Regions from separate parts of the Streptomyces sp. NPDC047917 genome, predicted to be linked through region 3. Evidence: riboswitches for the same ligand, from Rfam matches in the RefSeq annotation. Region 3 holds a riboswitch; each other region holds the start of a gene.
What was found. Region 3 has a riboswitch for cyclic di-AMP ahead of ACGF8B_RS33190 (NlpC/P60 family protein). Riboswitches for the same ligand answer to the same signal wherever they lie in the genome.
Positions count from the first base shown of each region.

Region 1: it holds a riboswitch for cyclic di-AMP, as region 3 does, so the genes downstream of both, ACGF8B_RS10110 (transglycosylase SLT domain-containing protein) here and ACGF8B_RS33190 (NlpC/P60 family protein) in region 3, are expected to answer to the same signal.
Region 2: it holds a riboswitch for cyclic di-AMP, as region 3 does, so the genes downstream of both, ACGF8B_RS07335 (M23 family metallopeptidase) here and ACGF8B_RS33190 (NlpC/P60 family protein) in region 3, are expected to answer to the same signal.

Region 1 covers NZ_JBIDCA010000004.1:58,104-63,622, forward strand. The annotation lists gene ACGF8B_RS10105 (FAD-dependent monooxygenase) at 1-809, shown strand, start outside; gene ACGF8B_RS10110 (transglycosylase SLT domain-containing protein) at 803-1,300, opposite strand; cyclic di-AMP (ydaO/yuaA leader) riboswitch at 1,305-1,490, opposite strand; gene ACGF8B_RS10115 (ABC-F family ATP-binding cassette domain-containing protein) at 2,032-3,696, shown strand; gene ACGF8B_RS10120 (DUF305 domain-containing protein) at 3,806-4,474, opposite strand; gene ACGF8B_RS10125 (hypothetical protein) at 4,576-5,202, opposite strand; gene ACGF8B_RS10130 (heavy metal translocating P-type ATPase) at 5,208-5,519, opposite strand, start outside.
Region 2 covers NZ_JBIDCA010000003.1:81,600-87,118, reverse strand. The annotation lists gene ACGF8B_RS07340 (GntR family transcriptional regulator) at 1-418, opposite strand, end outside; gene ACGF8B_RS07335 (M23 family metallopeptidase) at 645-1,466, opposite strand; cyclic di-AMP (ydaO/yuaA leader) riboswitch at 1,480-1,645, opposite strand; gene ACGF8B_RS07330 (M16 family metallopeptidase) at 1,882-3,264, opposite strand; gene ACGF8B_RS07325 (M16 family metallopeptidase) at 3,291-4,655, opposite strand; gene ACGF8B_RS07320 (DNA topoisomerase (ATP-hydrolyzing) subunit A) at 4,926-5,519, shown strand, end outside.
Region 3 covers NZ_JBIDCA010000015.1:136,929-142,447, reverse strand. The annotation lists gene ACGF8B_RS33190 (NlpC/P60 family protein) at 22-1,179, opposite strand; cyclic di-AMP (ydaO/yuaA leader) riboswitch at 1,178-1,342, opposite strand; gene ACGF8B_RS33185 (ATP-dependent DNA helicase) at 1,589-4,126, shown strand; gene ACGF8B_RS33180 (M23 family metallopeptidase) at 4,262-5,519, opposite strand, start outside.

The sequences.
Region 1 (5,519 bases), on a different contig from region 3:
CCGACGCCTCGCGGGTGCGCCTGACCGCGGGCGACACCGCGCTGGAGGCGGATCTGGTGGTGGCCGCCGACGGAATCGGCAGCAGGCTGCGCACCCAGCTCTTCCCGGGGCACCCCGGTCCCGCCTACAGCGGCTCGACGGTGCTGCGCGCCATCACCAAGACGCCCGTCGATCTGCGTACCGACTTCGAGCTGACCTGGGGACGGGGGGCCGAGTTCGGCCACATCGCGTTCGCCGACGGCCGGGCCGAGTGGCACGCGGTACTCAACGCGCCCGCCGGGGTCCGGCACCCTGATCCGCTGGGTGAGGTGCGCCGCCGGTTCGGCGGCTGGCACGACCCCATTCCCGCCCTGCTGGCAGCGACCCGGACCGATGCCGTACTGCATCACGACATCAACGAGCTGGTGACTCCGCTCCCTTCGTACGCGGTCGGCCGGATCGCGCTGCTCGGCGACGCCGCGCACGCCATGACCCCGAATCTCGGCCAGGGGGCCTGTCAGGCACTGGAGGACGCGGCGACACTGGCCGCCGCGCTCTCCGGCGGGGCCGGCGTCGAGTCGGCGCTCGTCCGCTACGACGCCGAGCGCCGGCCCCGCAGCCAGTCGGTCGCGCGGGCCGCCCGGCAGGCCGGCCGGATGGGGCAGCAGCTGTCCCGTCCGGTGGCCGTCGCCCTGCGCAATACGGCGCTGCGGCTCGCGCCGTCCCGGGTCACCGTCCGCGCGGTCCTGCGCCATGCCGACTGGACACCGCCGCGGCTGGGCCGACCTCGGGACGGGCCCGGCCGGGCGGTGGTCCGGTCGCCTCAGTAGGCCCCGAAGACGTTGTCGATGGAACCGTACTTGGCGGCCGCGTAGTTGCACGCGGCCGTGATGTTGGCGACCGGGTCGTAGCTGTCCATCGCGGTCCCGGGCACGTGGTAGGCCCGGAACGTCGGCTCGATGACCTGGAGGAGGCCCTTGGACGGCGTCCCGGCGGCGGCGTTCGAGTCCCAGTTGTTGATCGCCCGGGGGTTTCCGGAGGACTCGCGCATGACGTTGCGGTGGATGCCCTCGTAGCTGCCGGGAATGCCGTGCTCGGCCATCACGGCCAGCGACTCCTTGATCCAGCCGTCCAGATCGTTCGTGTACGTCGCGGACGACGCGGCGGGAGCGGTGACGGCGGCGGGCCGCGCCGGGGCCGCCGAGGCGGTGTGGGCGCCGAGCAGGGGGAGGAGCAGGGCGGCCGCGCCCGTGCCCACGGCGATGAAACCGCGGGTCAGCGTGGTGGACCTGCGACGACGGTACGTACCCGTTGCGGGCATGGTGGATTCCTCTCCGTCGCCTGCGAGGTGAGCTGTCGGGTTCAGGCTGGAGATGCCTGGCCGCGCATCTGCGTGGCTTCACCCCGAGCCGTTCCGGATTCCGGACCGGCGGCTTACCTGGGTTCCCCGCTCCTGCCGTACACGAGTGGTCGGATTGCCGGACAGCGGCAGGATTCGGCGTTCCGTCCGGATTGACGGTGACCGTAAGCGAGAAGAACCGAAGCGGACAAGACCCCAATTTCCGAATGCAATTCACCCACAAGATCGAGTAACGGGAATTTCGGTAATCCACCTCACACCGCGCGAACCACTCCCCTTGTGCGGAAAGGGAACCGAACCGCGCGGGGCGGTATCCGGTGGGCCGGACGTGACTCGCGCCACGAATTCACAAATGCGGGCATTTCGCCCGCACCTTCCGGCGCCCGCTCCGGGACCCAATGACATTGCCCTTCCGTCACCCCGTCGTTTACAGTTCTGAGGTCCTGTTGTCTCCGATTGAGGTGGACGTTGCGCATCTGAGGTTCGCGAACATCGCGCCGTACGGCTTTGCCCGTACGCCCGTCACGCCGTAGCAGTGCTTCGCGCTGCCCGTGACCCCGCGTGGATGCGACCTCGGTGCCTGAGCCGTCCCCCGATCTTCAGGACCGCCGCACCTCTTCCCATGGCCCGGTCGCTGCGTGGTGCTCGCATACGAAGCCCCCTTCACCGCGCTTGCGAATGCGAGGAACACCATGGCGACTCCCACCACCCCTCATGCCTCTCTCACCTGCTCCGCCCTGACCTTCCGGTGGCCGGACGGCACCACCGTCCTCGACGGGCTCTCGCTCAGCATCGGCCGGGGACGCGTCGGCCTCGTCGGCAACAACGGCGCGGGCAAGTCCACACTCCTGCGACTGTTCGCCGGCCAACTGCACCCGTCCCAGGGGTCGGTGACCGTCGGTGGCAGCCTCGCCCACCTTCCGCAGAACATCACCCTCGACACGACACTGCGGGTGGACCGGGCCCTGGGCATCGCCGAGCGGCGCGAGGCGCTGCGCGCCGTCGAGGCCGGGGACGTCGACGAGAAGCACTTCGAGACGATCGGCGACGACTGGGACGTCGAGGAACGGGCCCTGGCGACACTGGGCTCGCTCGGCCTCGGCGGCATCGAACTCGACCGCACCGTGGGCCAGTTGTCCGGCGGGGAGACCGTCCTGCTGAGACTGGCCGCGCTGCTGCTGGAGCGCCCCGACGTCCTGCTCCTGGACGAGCCCACCAACAACCTCGATGTGCTCGCCCGCCGCAGGCTCTACGAGGCCGTCGACTCCTGGCGCTCGGGGGTACTGGTCGTGGTCAGCCATGACCGCGAACTGCTGGAGCGTGTGGACCGCATCGCCGAACTGCGCACCGGCTCGGTGAACTGGTACGGCGGTGGCTGGTCTGCGTACGAGGAGGCCGTGGCCGCCGGGCAGGAGGCCGCCGGGCGGATGCTGCGGGCCGCCGAGGCCGATGTGCGCCGCCAGAAGCGCGAACTGGAGGAGACCCACCTGAAACTGGCCCGGCGTCAGAAGAACGGCCGCAAGGCGGAGACCGAGGGCGGCCTGCCCAAGATCCTGGCCGGCCGCCGGAAGCGGTCGGCGCAGGAGTCGGCGGGCAGGCTCCGCGGCGTCCACGAGGAACGGCTCGGTGAGGCACGCGAACGCCGGGAGGAGGCCGCCGCCGCGGTCCGCGACGACGCCGAGATCCGCGTGAGCCTCCCGCACACGGCGGTGCCCACCGGACGCACCGTGCTGAGCCTGCACGGCCTGCGTCCCCGCTTCGGCAGGCTGCGCGAGGGCAGCCTCCAGGTGAACGGGCCCGAGCGGATCGCGCTCGTCGGTCGGAACGGCGCCGGGAAGACGACTCTGCTGCGCACCCTCACCGGTGAGCTGGCCCCGCTGTCCGGCGAGGCCAGGACCTTCGTACCGGTGCGGTTCCTTCCGCAGCGGCTCGATGTGCTGGACGAGGAACTGAGCGTCGCGGCGAACGTGGCCCGGACGGCGCCCGGGGTCACCGACAACCACATCCGCGCCCAGCTCGCCCGTTTCCTGTTCCAGGGCAAACGCGCGGAGCAGCCTGCGGGCACCCTGTCGGGCGGGGAGCGCTTCCGGGCCGCCCTCGCGGCGACGATGCTCGCCGCACCGGCCCCGCAGCTGCTGATGATGGACGAGCCGACCAACAACCTGGACATCGCCAGTGTGCGTCAGCTGACCGGTGCGCTCGACTCCTACGAGGGCGCGCTGCTGATCGCCAGTCACGATCTGGCCTTCCTCGGATCGGCCGGCATCACCAGGTGGCTGCTGGTCGACGAGGAGTTGCGGGAGACGAGCGCGGAGGAGGTGGCCGAGCTGCTCACGGCGCCGGAGGCCGCCGTCTGACGGTCGGCGGCGAGGCGCTTCCCGTACCGGCCGGACCACGTGGAGGTGGGTGGGCCGGGAGAAGGGGGTGCGGGCCGCCGGACGGCCGGGGCCCGCACCCCTGCCGGGATCAGAGCCTGTCGATGATCTTGTTCATCTGCTCGATCTCGGCGGTCTGGGCCGTGACGACGGCACCGGCGAGCTTCTTCGCATCGGCGTTGCCGCCGTTCTTCTGCTCGTCCTCGGCCATGGTGACGGCGCCCTGGTGGTGCCCGATCATGAGCTGGGCGAACTTCTTGTCGAAGTCCCCGCCCTTGGCGGCGGCCAGATCGTCCATGTCCTTGCCGGACATCATTCCGGGCATCCCCGAACCGTCCGAGCCGTGGTCCATCCCGGGCATGTCACCCATCGAGGACGAGGGCAGCGGCTTGCCCCACGACGTCAGCCAGCCCTTCATCGTGTTGATCTCGGGGTCCTGGGCCTTCTCGATCGCGGTGGCCAGCTTCTTGATCTCGGGGTCGGCGGCGCGGCCGTCGGCCAGCTTCGCCATCTCGATGGCCTGCTGGTGGTGCGGGATCATCTGCTGTGCGAACTTCACGTCGGCGTCATTGAACTTGCCGCCGGGGGTGGCCGGTGCGGAGGCACCCGCCGAGCCGTGGTCCATGTCGGGCATGGACGATCCGTCGGACTTCGAGCCGTCGGAGGAGCCGCAGGCGGTCAGTGCCAGCGCGAGGACGGCGACGGTGCCGGCGGCCGCGAGGGTGCGGCGACGGGCGGCGGAGAAACGGGAAGCGGACATCACAGGTTCTTTCCAGGTGGCTGCGCCACGTCCGTGGCGCGCGAAACGGGCAGGTTCGCGACCGGTCCGGCCCCGGAGGGCCGTGGACCGGCGGAGGCCTGTCACGTCCGCGCGACGCACACCTGGAGCAGCAGCTCTCTTCCGGCGAACGGTGGTCCCCGCCGGGCCGGACCGCGTACGGCGGCACGGCGCCCGGTCAGCGCCCGGACGGCGAGGAGCACCAGGCCCAGCGCCATCAGGAGCGGCAGCACCCGGTCACGGGCATGGGTGAATACGCACGACTCGCCGTTCATCACGGGCATCGTGTCCGCCGCCCGGGCGGGACCGTGCTCGCCCCGCACGGCGATGTGTCCCGCGCCCACCTGCGCGGCTCCCGGTGCGGGCGCCGTCACGGCCATCGTGTCGTGGCAGCCGTCCGCGGCGCTCGCGGGTGCCCCGTGCATGAGGAACAGCCCGAGCAGGACGGCACAGAGCACCAGCGGCCGGGACGTTCCCGGTGTGCGTGTCCGTCCGCGATCCACGGCTGCCTCGAATTGCTCGGTCGTACGGGTCGTCGGGTCCTGCGGTGCGCGTCCGACGATACCCCCACCGGGTTTCCCGTCCGTCGACGCCCCGCCCCTGCCGCTCGCCCTGCCGGTCACCGCGCCCCGGAACGTGCGCCCGGGGCCGACGAAGACCATGCGGGCATCGGCGGCGGGCGGGCCGAGCGGCCGCGGCGATGCCCGCACCCGGCTCAGTGACGGCTCTCGGCGCGCGTCCAGGCGGCGTCGCGGAGCAGGCGCAGACCATTGAGGCCGACGATGACGGTGGAGCCCTCGTGCCCGGCGACGCCCAGCGGGAGCGGCAGTGTGCCGACCAGGTCCCAGACGACGAGTCCGGTGATGAAGACCGCCGCGATCACCAGGTTCTGCACGACCAGGCGGTGGCACCGCCGCGAGAGCGCCACGGCGGTGGGGACGGTGGCGAGTTCGTCGCGGACCACGACGGCGTCGGCGGTCTCCAGGGCGAGGTCGGAGCCGGCCCTGCCCATGGCGACGCCGACGTG
Region 2 (5,519 bases), on a different contig from region 3:
TGCCGGAAGCCTGTGCCAGCGTCTCGTGGAACCAGCCGCCCAGCGAGCGCAGATCGTCGCCCTCGCCCCGCCGGGCCCGGTCCTGGCCGAGCCGCACGAGACCGCGGAGCACCTTGAGGTGTGCCTCGGTGCGGCGTTGCGCGGCACGGGCGGCGCCCAGCGGCTCCAGCAGCGTACGGACCTCCAGGAGATCGGCCGCCTCCCGCTCGGTGGGCTCGGCGACGCAGGCGCCCGCGTGCCGCCGGGTGACCACGAAGCCCTCGGACTCCAGGGTGCGCAGCGCCTCCCGCACCGGGACACGGGAGACCCCGTATCGGCGGGCCAGCAGTTCCTCCGTGAGACGGCTGCCGCGTACGAAGACACCGGAGACGATGTCGTCACGGATTGCCGTGCATACCGAATGCGCCGGAATGCGCATGTCCGAACCTCCGTCTCGATCCCCGCGAATCGCGGCCGGCCGATGCCTGTTCCGCGACTCTATTGCAATGCGGCCGCATTTCCGATGCCGGGCGGGAATTCATGAATATCTTTTGGCCGCGGGGCGGTACGGCGGCCGGTCGTCCCGGGCGGCCGGGATCGCCGGACACGTCGAAGGCCCCGGCGCGCTGCCGGGGCCTTCGACGAGGTGGTGCGGTGGGCGCCGGTCAGACGCGGACGCCGTGGGCGCGCAGGTACGCGACCGGGTCCATGTCGGAGCCGTACGACGGGGTCGTCCGGGCCTCGAAGTGGAGGTGCGGTCCGGTGGAGTTGCCGGTCGAGCCGGAGAGGCCGATCTGCTGACCCGCGCCGACGCTCTGGCCGACGGAGACGCCGATCGAGGAGAGGTGGCCGTACTGGGTGTACGTGCCGTCCGTCATCCGGAGCACGATGTTGTTGCCGTACGCGCCGCCCCAGCCGGCCTCGACGACCGTGCCGGCGCCGACGGCGACGACGGAGCTGCCGGAGGCGGCGTGGAAGTCGATGCCGGAGTGGCTGCCGGAGGACCAGAGCGAGCCGCTGGACTTGTAGCCGGTGCTCACGTACGAGCCGGCGACCGGAAGCTGGAAGGAGCCCAGGCGGGTGCGCTCGGCGGACCGGGCGGCGCGGGCCTTCTCGGCGCGGGCCCCGGCGGCACGCTCGGCCTCGGCCTTGGCCTCGGCCACTGCCCTGGCCTTCGCCTCGGCCTTCTTCTTGGCCTCGGCCTTCCGGTGGGCCTCGGCCTTCGCCTTCGCGGCGACGTCGGCCTGGTGCTGCTGGACGTCGGCCTGGGCGTCGATCCGCTCGGCGAGGGTCTTGTCGATGGCGATGACCTGGTTGAGGCCGGTATCGCTCACGGAGGGTGCGTCGGAGTCCGCCGCGGAGGCGGGAGCGGCCAGGCCGCCGATGACGCCGGTGGTGGCCAGAGCCGCGACGCCGACGGCCTTCGCGCTGCCGCGCTTCAGTCGGCTCGGGGCACGGTGCTTCCCGGTGACACGGGTGAACGCCATGGAGGGGCTGGTCCTTTCCTTCCTTCTCGCCTACCGGGTTAGCTGACGGGTTCGGAGCAGGAAGGTCTCCTACGGACGCCCCGGCCCATCCGGGCTCAGACGTCCGATTCACCCCAGGGACTGCGTGGGTCCCCGGCTCCCCAGGCTCGCGCCTGACGGGGACTCGGCGATGACTGTCCGGTACGTCGCGGATGCGGCATACGAGTGACGGGCAGTCGAGCCGACGCTAAGCGGGGGCGCTTTCATTCACCAAACGGACAGGCCGTTTTGTAGCGCATCCCACAGGGCAGACAGGCAACCTTCCCTCAGAACGGACAAAAGGGAAGACCCCGGCGAGATCGCGCTCGCGAGGGCCTTCCTTATGTCCCGATACGCAACGAAACGGCGGGACGTACGTGTCGTGGCGGGCTGGTCGTCAGCCGGTGACCACCGACACTTCTCCGATGCCCAGGGCACGGACGGGCTCCTCGATCCGGGCCGCGTCGCCGACGAGGATCGTGACCAGCCGGTCACCCGGGAAGGCGTTGACGACCGCCGCGGTCGCCTCGACCGTGCCGGTCTCCGCGAGCCGGGCGTACAGCCGAGCCTGGTAGTCGTCCGGCAGGTGCTGCTCGACCTGGTCGGCGAGGGTGCCCGCGACGGAGGCAGCCGTCTCGAACTTCAGGGGCGCCACACCCACGAGGTTCTGCACGGCCGTCTCGCGCTCCTCGTCGGTCAGGCCCTCGGCCGCCAGGGTCCGCAGGACCGTCCACAGGTCCTTGAGCGCCGGCTCGGTGGATTCGGTGTCCACCGAGCCGCTGATGGCGAGCATCGCGGCACCGGTCGCCCCCGAGGCGGAGTCCGCGGCCGAGGAACGCAGTACCTGGGCGAAGGCCCGCACGCCGTACGTGTAGCCCTTCTCCTCGCGCAGCACCCGGTCGAGCCGGGAGGTGAGCGTGCCGCCCAGGCAGTACGTGCCGAGCACCTGGGCCGGCCACACGCTGTCGTGCCGGTCGGCCCCGATCCGGCCGATGAGCAGCTGGGTCTGCACCGCGCCCGGACGGTCGACGATGACCACCCGGCCGGTGTCGTCGGCGGTGATCGGCGGGGCGGGGCGCGGCGCGGCGGTGTCTCCGGACCAGTCGCCGAGAGTGTCGGCGAGCAGGACGTCCAGGTCGATGCCGGTGAGATCCCCGACCACCACGGCGGTCGCCGTGGACGGCCTGATGTGGGCGTCGAAGAAGGCGCGTACGGCCGCCGTGTCGATCCGCTCCACCGTCTCCTCGGTGCCCTGGCGCGGGCGCGACATCCGCGCCGTGGCCGGGAACAGCTCCTTGGAGAGCTGCTTGGCGGCACGCCGCGCCGGGTTGGCCTGCTCGTGCGGGATCTCGTCGAGCCGGTTGCGTACCAGCCGCTCGATCTCGCTCTCGGCGAAGGCCGGCGCCCGCAGCGCCTCGGCGACCAGCGCGAGTGCCTTGGCCAGCCGGGAGGCGGGGACCTCCAGGGAGACCCGGACGCCCGGGTGGTCGGCGTGCGCGTCGAGCGTGGCGCCGCAGCGCTCCAACTCGGCGGCGAACTCCTCGGCAGTGTGCTTGTCGGTTCCCTCGTTCAGCGCCCGCGACATGATCGTGGCCACGCCGTCGAGGCCCTCGGGCTCGGCGTCCAGCGGGGCGTCGAGGAAGATCTCGACCGCCACGACCTGCTGGCCGGGGCGGTGGCAGCGCAGCACCGTGAGGCCGTTGGGCAGGGCGCCGCGCTCGGGCGCGGGAAAGGCCCAGGGGCGGGCGGTGCCGGGGGCCGGCTGCGGGTGGTACTGCATCGAAACTCCAGTCGCGGCAGCGTCGGTCACTGGTCCGCCCCTTCGTGCGCGTCGGTGTCGGTCTCGTCGGTGTCCGCGGGCTCGGCCGGCTCGACCGGCTCGTAGACCAGCACCGCGCGGTTGTCGGGGCGCAGCTGGGCCCTGGCGGCCGCCTGCACCTCCTCCGCCGTGACGTCGAGCACCCGCTGAACGGCGGTCAGGGCGAGCTGCGGGTCACCGAACAGCACGGCGAACCGGCACAGTTCGTCGGCGCGGCCGGCGACCGTACCGAGGCGGTCCAGCCACTCGCGCTCCAACTGGGCCTGCGCGCGCTCCATTTCCTCGGGCGTGGGGCCCTCGGCGGCGAACCGGGCGAGCTCCTCGTCGACCGCGGCCTCGACCTGCGGCACCTCGACACCGCCGGACATCTTGACGTCCAGCCAGCCCAGCGAGGGCGCGCCGGCCAGCCGCAGCAGCCCGAACCCGGCCGCCACGGCCGTACGGTCACGGCGGACCAGGCGGTTGTGCAGCCGCGACGACTCGCCGCCGCCGAGCACGGTCAGTGCCAGGTCCGCCGCGTCGCACTCGCGGGTGCCGTCGTGGGGCAGCCGGTAGGCGGCCATCAGCGCCCGCGCCGGGACCTCCTCGCGCACCTCCTCGCGCAGCTGCTCGCCGATGACCTCCGGGAGCGTGCCGTCGCGCGGCGGCTGCTTGCCGTCGTGGGACGGGATGGAGCCGAAGTACTTCTCGACCCAGGCGAGGGTCTGCTCGGGATCGATGTCGCCGACCACCGAGAGGACCGCGTTGTTGGGCGCGTAGTACGTACGGAAGAAGGTGCGCGCGTCCTCCAGGGTCGCGGCGTCCAGGTCGGCCATCGAGCCGATCGGGGTGTGGTGGTACGGGTGGCCCTCGGGGTAGGCCAGCGCCGTCAGCTTCTCGAACGCCGTGCCGTACGGGACGTTGTCGTAGCGCTGGCGGCGCTCGTTCTTGACGACGTCGCGCTGGTTCTCCATGGACTCCTCGTCGAGCGCGGCGAGCAGTGAGCCCATCCGGTCGGCCTCCAGCCACAGGGCCAGCTCCAGCTGGTGCGTGGGCATGGTCTCGAAATAGTTGGTGCGCTCGAAGCTGGTGGTCCCGTTGAGCGAGCCGCCGGCCCCCTGCACCAGCTCGAAGTGGCCGTTCCCCTTGACCTGGCCCGAGCCCTGGAACATCAGGTGCTCGAAGAGGTGAGCCAGCCCGGTGCGTCCCTTGACCTCGTGGCGCGAGCCGACGTCGTACCAGAGGCAGACCGCGGCGACCGGGGTCAGATGGTCCTCGGAGAGCACCACGCGCAGGCCGTTGGCCAGGCGGTGCTCGGTCGCTGTCAAGCCGCCGGAGCCGGCCTGAGCGGTGGCCGTGTGACCCATGGGCATGTACGTCCCTTCGATCGCGATACTGGATTTCCTGCGAGACCTGCCACTTTAGGCAAGCGCACGGGCGCGTGGCGAAGTTCCCGTAACCCGGAAGTTCGCGTGAAAGGGGGACGCATCCCCCGCGCGGCAGGGCGCGAAAGCGCCTCGACCGGGGCCCGGAACTCCTCTTGGGACGGGTCGAGGTCGGCGATGTCAGTGCGGCGGTCCACAATGGTCCGCGTCAGAACCTGAGGTTGCCCGAACAGAATCCGTGAAGGAGTCGCAGCAGCGATGGCCCGCCGCAGCACGAAGACCCCGCCGCCGGACGACTTCGAGGAGAAGATCCTCGACATCGACGTCGTCGACGAAATGCAGGGCTCCTTCCTCGAGTACGCGTACTCGGTGATCTACTCACGGGCCCTGCCCGACGCCCGCGACGGCATGAAGCCGGTGCACCGCCGCATCGTGTACCAGATGAACGAGATGGGCCTGCGCCCCGATCGCGGCTTCGTGAAGTGCGCCCGCGTCGTCGGCGAGGTCATGGGTAAGTTGCACCCGCACGGCGACGCGTCGATCTACGACGCGCTGGTCCGTCTGGCGCAGCCGTTCTCCATGCGGCTCCCCCTGGTCGACGGCCACGGCAACTTCGGCTCGCTCGGAAACGACGACCCGCCGGCCGCCATGCGGTACACCGAGTGCCGGATGGCCGACGCGACGTCGCTGATGACGGAGTCGATCGACGAGGACACCGTCGCTTTCCAGTCGAATTACGACGGCCAGGAGACGGAACCGACCGTTCTCCCCGCCGCGTACCCGAACCTCCTGGTCAACGGGTCGTCCGGGATCGCGGTCGGCATGGCGACCAACATGCCGCCGCACAATCTG
Region 3 (5,519 bases):
GGCGCGACGCGTCGGCGCCCGCTACGCCGGGCGCACGCTGCCGTAGATCGGCATGTAGTAGATCGACTCCTCGCGGACGTTCGCCCCGGGCTTCGGGGCGTGGATCATCATCCCGTCGCCCTTGTAGATGCCCACGTGGCTGATGTCGTCGTAGAAGAAGACGAGGTCCCCCGGCTTCAGATCGGCCGTGGCCACCCGGGTGCCGATCTTGACCTGGTCCCACGTGGTGCGCGGGATGTCGACCCCCGCCGCCTTCCACGCGGCCTGGGTGAGCCCGGAGCAGTCGTACGACGCCGGGCCCGTCGCGCCCCAGACATAGGGCTTGCCGATCTGGGCCCTGGCGAAGTCGAGAACCTTCGCCGCCTTGGTGGTGGCGCCGCTGTCCGAGCCGGTCCCGGGCCCGGTGCCCGTACCGCTGCCGCCCCCCGACTCCTTCGCGGCCTCCTCGGCCTTGCGGTCCGCCTCGGCCTTCGCGGCGGCCTGCTGCTTCGCCAGCTCCCGGGCCTTGCGCTTCGCCTCCGCCTCCTTCTTGCGCTCGATCTCCGCGAGCCGCGCCTTCTCCTCGGCGGTCAGCTTCGACAGCAGCGTGCGCGCCTCACCCAGCTTCTTCTGCACGTCCTGCTTGCTGGTGCGCAGCGTGGCCTGCGTCGTCGTCAGCGTCTCCAGGCTCCGCACCGCCTCGGAACGCTTCTTCGCCGCCTTGGCCTGCTGCGTCCGGAAGTCCGTGATGGCCCGCTGCTGCCGGCTGGTCATCCGGTCCATCAGCTGGCTCTGGTCGAAGTACGACTGCGGGTCGTCGGCCAGGAAGAACGTGGCGCTCGGCGCTATGGAGCCGCTGCGGTACTGCGCGGCCGCATAGGTGCCGAGCGTCCTGCGGGCGTCGTTGAGCTTGTCGGCACGCTCGGCGACATCGTCCAGCAGGGCGTCGACCTTGGCGCGCTGGGCGGTGGAGGCCTCCTTCGCCCGGTTGTACCGCTGGGTCGCGGTGCCCGCCTGCCGGTAGAGGTCGTCGACCTTCTTCTGTACGTCCTCGACGCCGGGCTTCGGGTCGGGCGCGGCCACCGCGCTCTGTGTGGAGAGCAGGGTCACCGACGCCAGGGCCGCCGTGGTGAGACCGACGGCCGGTGCGGTGGCGCGCACCCGGGTGCGCGGCTTGCGATGGGATGCCAAGGCCGGCATCTCCTTCCGTGGACCGCCTACCGGGTTAGCTGTCGGGTTCGGGCGGAACGGAAGGCTGCCCTACGGTCCGAGTGGGGGATAAGGATCGATTCACCCCGGTACTGCGTCTGGGTCCCCGGTTCCGAACTCCCGCGGGGGCAGCCGGATTCGGCGGGGGCGCCCGCTCGGCGTGGTTCGCCTCAAGGGGGTACGGGCCGCCCGGTCGAGCACGCTAGCCAACCCGTGGTGCCGCTGTGAAGGTTGATGTTCGATATGCCCGATACATTTTCGTGACCTTGCCGGGGCGGGGGCCCGGCGGCCGGATTCTCTTACGCGGAGTGGGTGTCCGCTCTCTCTGTGTGCCGTCGGCCGTGTGCGGTTGGTCATGCGGCCTCCGGGTGTCGGTGCGGCGGCCTAGACTCGGCAAGCGATGAGCAGCCTCTTTGACGACAGCTTCCTGGCCGGCCTCCAGCACTCGGAGGAAGAGCCCCCGCCGCCCCCCGAGGACTCCGCACCCGAAGCGGTGCCGGAGGACCTCTTCGCGGGCGTGTTCGACGGGCCCCCGCCGCCCAGGGACGCCTACTACCGCGACGGCGCGCACCGCCCCGTCATCGACTCGGCGGCGCTCCTCGACGGGCTGAACACCGAGCAGCGCGCCGCCGTCGTCCACGCGGGCTCCCCGCTGCTCATCGTCGCCGGGGCCGGCTCGGGCAAGACCCGGGTGCTGACCCACCGGATCGCCCACCTCCTGGCGGAGCGCGGGGTGCACCCCGGCCAGATCCTGGCGATCACCTTCACCAACAAGGCCGCGGGCGAGATGAAGGAGCGCGTCGAGCAGCTCGTCGGCCCGCGCGCCAACGCCATGTGGGTCATGACCTTCCACAGCGCGTGCGTACGCATCCTGCGCCGTGAGTCGAAGCGGCTCGGCTTCACCTCGTCGTTCTCGATCTACGACGCCGCCGACTCCAAGCGGCTGATGGCCCTGGTCTGCCGCGATCTCGACCTGGACCCGAAGCGCTTCCCGCCGAAGTCGTTCACCGCCAAGGTCTCCAATCTGAAGAACGAGCTGATCGACGAGGAGACCTTCGCCGGCCAGGCCGCGGACGGCTTCGAGAAGACCCTCGCCCAGGCCTACGCGATGTACCAGTCCCGGCTGCGCGAGGCCAACGCGCTGGACTTCGACGACATCATCATGACGACGGTCCACCTGCTCCAGGCGTTCCCGGACGTCGCCGAGCACTACCGCCGCCGCTTCCGGCACGTCCTGGTCGACGAGTACCAGGACACCAACCACGCCCAGTACACCCTGGTGCGCGAGCTGGTCGGACCGGCGGGCGAGGGCGACGCCCCGGCCGAGCTGTGCGTCGTGGGTGACGCGGACCAGTCGATCTACGCCTTCCGCGGCGCGACCATCCGCAACATCCTCCAGTTCGAGGAGGACTACCCCGACGCGACCACGATCCTGCTGGAGCAGAACTACCGCTCCACGCAGACGATCCTGTCCGCCGCCAACGCGGTCATCGAGCGCAACGAGAGCCGCCGCCCCAAGAACCTCTGGACCAACGCGGGCACGGGCGCCCGGATCACCGGCTATGTCGCCGACACCGAGCACGACGAGGCGCAGTTCGTCGCCGACGAGATCGACCGGCTCACCGACGCGGGCGACGCCAAGGCCGGTGACGTCGCGATCTTCTACCGTACGAACGCGCAGTCCCGCGTCTTCGAGGAGATCTTCATCCGCGTCGGCCTGCCCTACAAGGTCGTCGGCGGCGTGCGCTTCTACGAGCGCAAGGAGGTCCGGGACATCCTGGCCTACCTGCGTGTCCTCGCCAATCCCGAGGACACCGTCCCGCTGCGCCGCATCCTCAACGTGCCCAAGCGCGGCATCGGCGACCGCGCCGAGGCGATGATCGACGCGCTGTCCATGCGCGAGAAGATCACCTTCCCGCAGGCGCTGCGCCGGGTCGACGAGGCGTACGGCATGGCGGCCCGGTCGGCCAACGCCGTCAAGCGGTTCAACACGCTGATGGAGGAGCTGCGCACGATCGTCGAGTCGGGCGCGGGCCCCGCGGTGGTCCTGGAGGCCGTCCTGGAGCGCACCGGCTACCTCGCCGAACTCCAGGCGTCCACCGACCCGCAGGACGAGACCCGGATCGAGAACCTCCAGGAACTGGCCGCCGTGGCCCTCGAATTCGAGCAGGAGCAGGGCGCGGCCGGCGAGGACGGCGCGGACGCGGCCGCCGGCACCGGCGAGGACGGCGCGGACGCGGCCGCCGGCACCGGCGAGGACGCGGCCGCCGGGACCGGCGCGGGGACGGGCACGGGGACGCTCGCGGAGTTCCTGGAGAAGGTCGCGCTCGTCGCCGACTCCGACCAGATCCCCGACGAGGACGAGGACGGCTCCGGCGTCATCACGCTGATGACGCTGCACACCGCGAAGGGCCTCGAATTCCCGGTCGTCTTCCTGACCGGCATGGAGGACGGCGTCTTCCCGCACATGCGGGCGCTGGGACAGGTGAAGGAGCTGGAGGAGGAGCGGCGGCTCGCCTACGTCGGTATCACCCGGGCCCGCGAGCGGCTCTACCTGACCCGGGCGGCGATGCGCAGCGCGTGGGGGCAGCCCTCGTACAACCCGCCGTCGCGGTTCCTGGAGGAGATCCCGGACCAGCACCTGGAGTGGAAGCGGAAGGGGCCGATGGCGGCACCGGCCGGACCGACGTCGGGGATCACCTCGTCGCTGTCCGCCTCGCGTGCGCGCTCCGGGCCCTCGGGCTTCGCGACCCGGCGGACCTCGGACAAGCCGACGATCACGCTGGTCGTGGGGGACCGGGTCACGCACGACCAGTTCGGGCTCGGCACGGTCACGGCGGTCGAGGGCGTCGGCGATCAGGCGAAGGCCACGGTCGACTTCGGGGACGAGCGCCCGAAGAAGCTGCTGCTGCGGTACGCGCCGGTCGAGAAGCTGTAGCAGGGACGGGGAGACGGGCGGAGGCCGCGGCCCCCGCCCGTCTCCCGTTCCAGGCTGTCTCGCGTTCCGGGCCGACCCCTGTTCCGCGCCGACCCCTGTTCCGGGCCGTCCCGGGTCGGATCGGCCGGGCTCGGGTCAGGTCGGGTTGACGCCGTGGCTGCGGAGCCAGGGCAGCGGGTTGATCGCCGCTCCGCCCCCGGGCCGGACCTCGAAGTGCAGGTGCGGACCGGTCGAGTTCCCGGTGTCTCCGGAGTACGCGATGACGTCACCGGCCTTGACCGGGCCCGAGCGGATCTTGGTGCCGCTGAGGTGGCAGTACCAGGTCTCGGTCCCGTCGGCCATGGTGACGATGGCCATGTTCCCGTAGGCGCTGTTCAGCTGGGTGCGCACGGTGCCGTCCGTCGCGGCCATCACGGGCGTGCCCTCGAAGACCGGGAAGTCGATGCCCGTGTGCACGGACATCCAGTTGACGCCCGCCTGGCCGAAGTACGCGCTGAGGCCGTGCTGCTTGACCGGCATGACGAACTTGGGGCGCAGGGCCTCCTTGCGGGCGGCCTCTTCCAGGCGCTTCTTCTTCTCGGCGGCCTGCCGCTCCCGCAGATCGATCCGCTCCTGGGTACGGCTGGCGCGGTCGGCGAAGTTCTCCGCGTCGGCGCTGAGGTTGGCGAGCTGGGTGTCCAGCTTGTTGTTGGCCACCCCCGCCTTGACGGAGCCGGGGTCGGACGCCGCCATCGTGGTCTTGCCGTCGTCCTTCTTGTCCTCGCCGCCCAGCCCGCCGACAGAGGCCGCCGCGATGCCGGCCACGCTCATCACGCAGGCGGAGGGAATCGCCACGGTGAGGAGCGCGGAACGCTTCGCGGGGGAACGCCGCCGACTGCGGCCGGCGCCACCGCCGCGGGTGGCGGAGCGGCCGAGAGGACGGTGCGGGCCGGGTGCGGCGTCCGCGATGTCCATGGCATCGGCGGCGACTGCGGCGGTGGCGCCGTGCGCGTCGTCCGCTGCGCCGTCCGCGCTGTTGGCGAGGTAGGGCTCGTAGGGGTCGTACGAGGTGGCCGGGTCGGCGTAGGACTCATGTGCGTCGGGTGCCTGGTGCGCCTCGGGTGCCGACGGTGCCTCGTAGGACAGCTGTGCGGTTTCCGTGGTTTGCGCGATTTGCTGGTCGTGCTCGGGCGTGGCGCCGGTGTTCCACGCGGTGGCGTCGTACGCGCCGGAGTCGTAGACGGCCGATTCGCCGGCGGCCCACTGGCCGTTCGTGTGCCAGTTGCCGGTGTCCCACTGGCCCGTGGTGTCCGGGGCGCCGCCCTGCGCAGGGATGCCGGCGAACGTGGCGGTGGCGGTCGTTTCCGTGCCGTAGTCGGCGACGGGCGTCCAGGTGGCCGTGGTCTCGTACGTC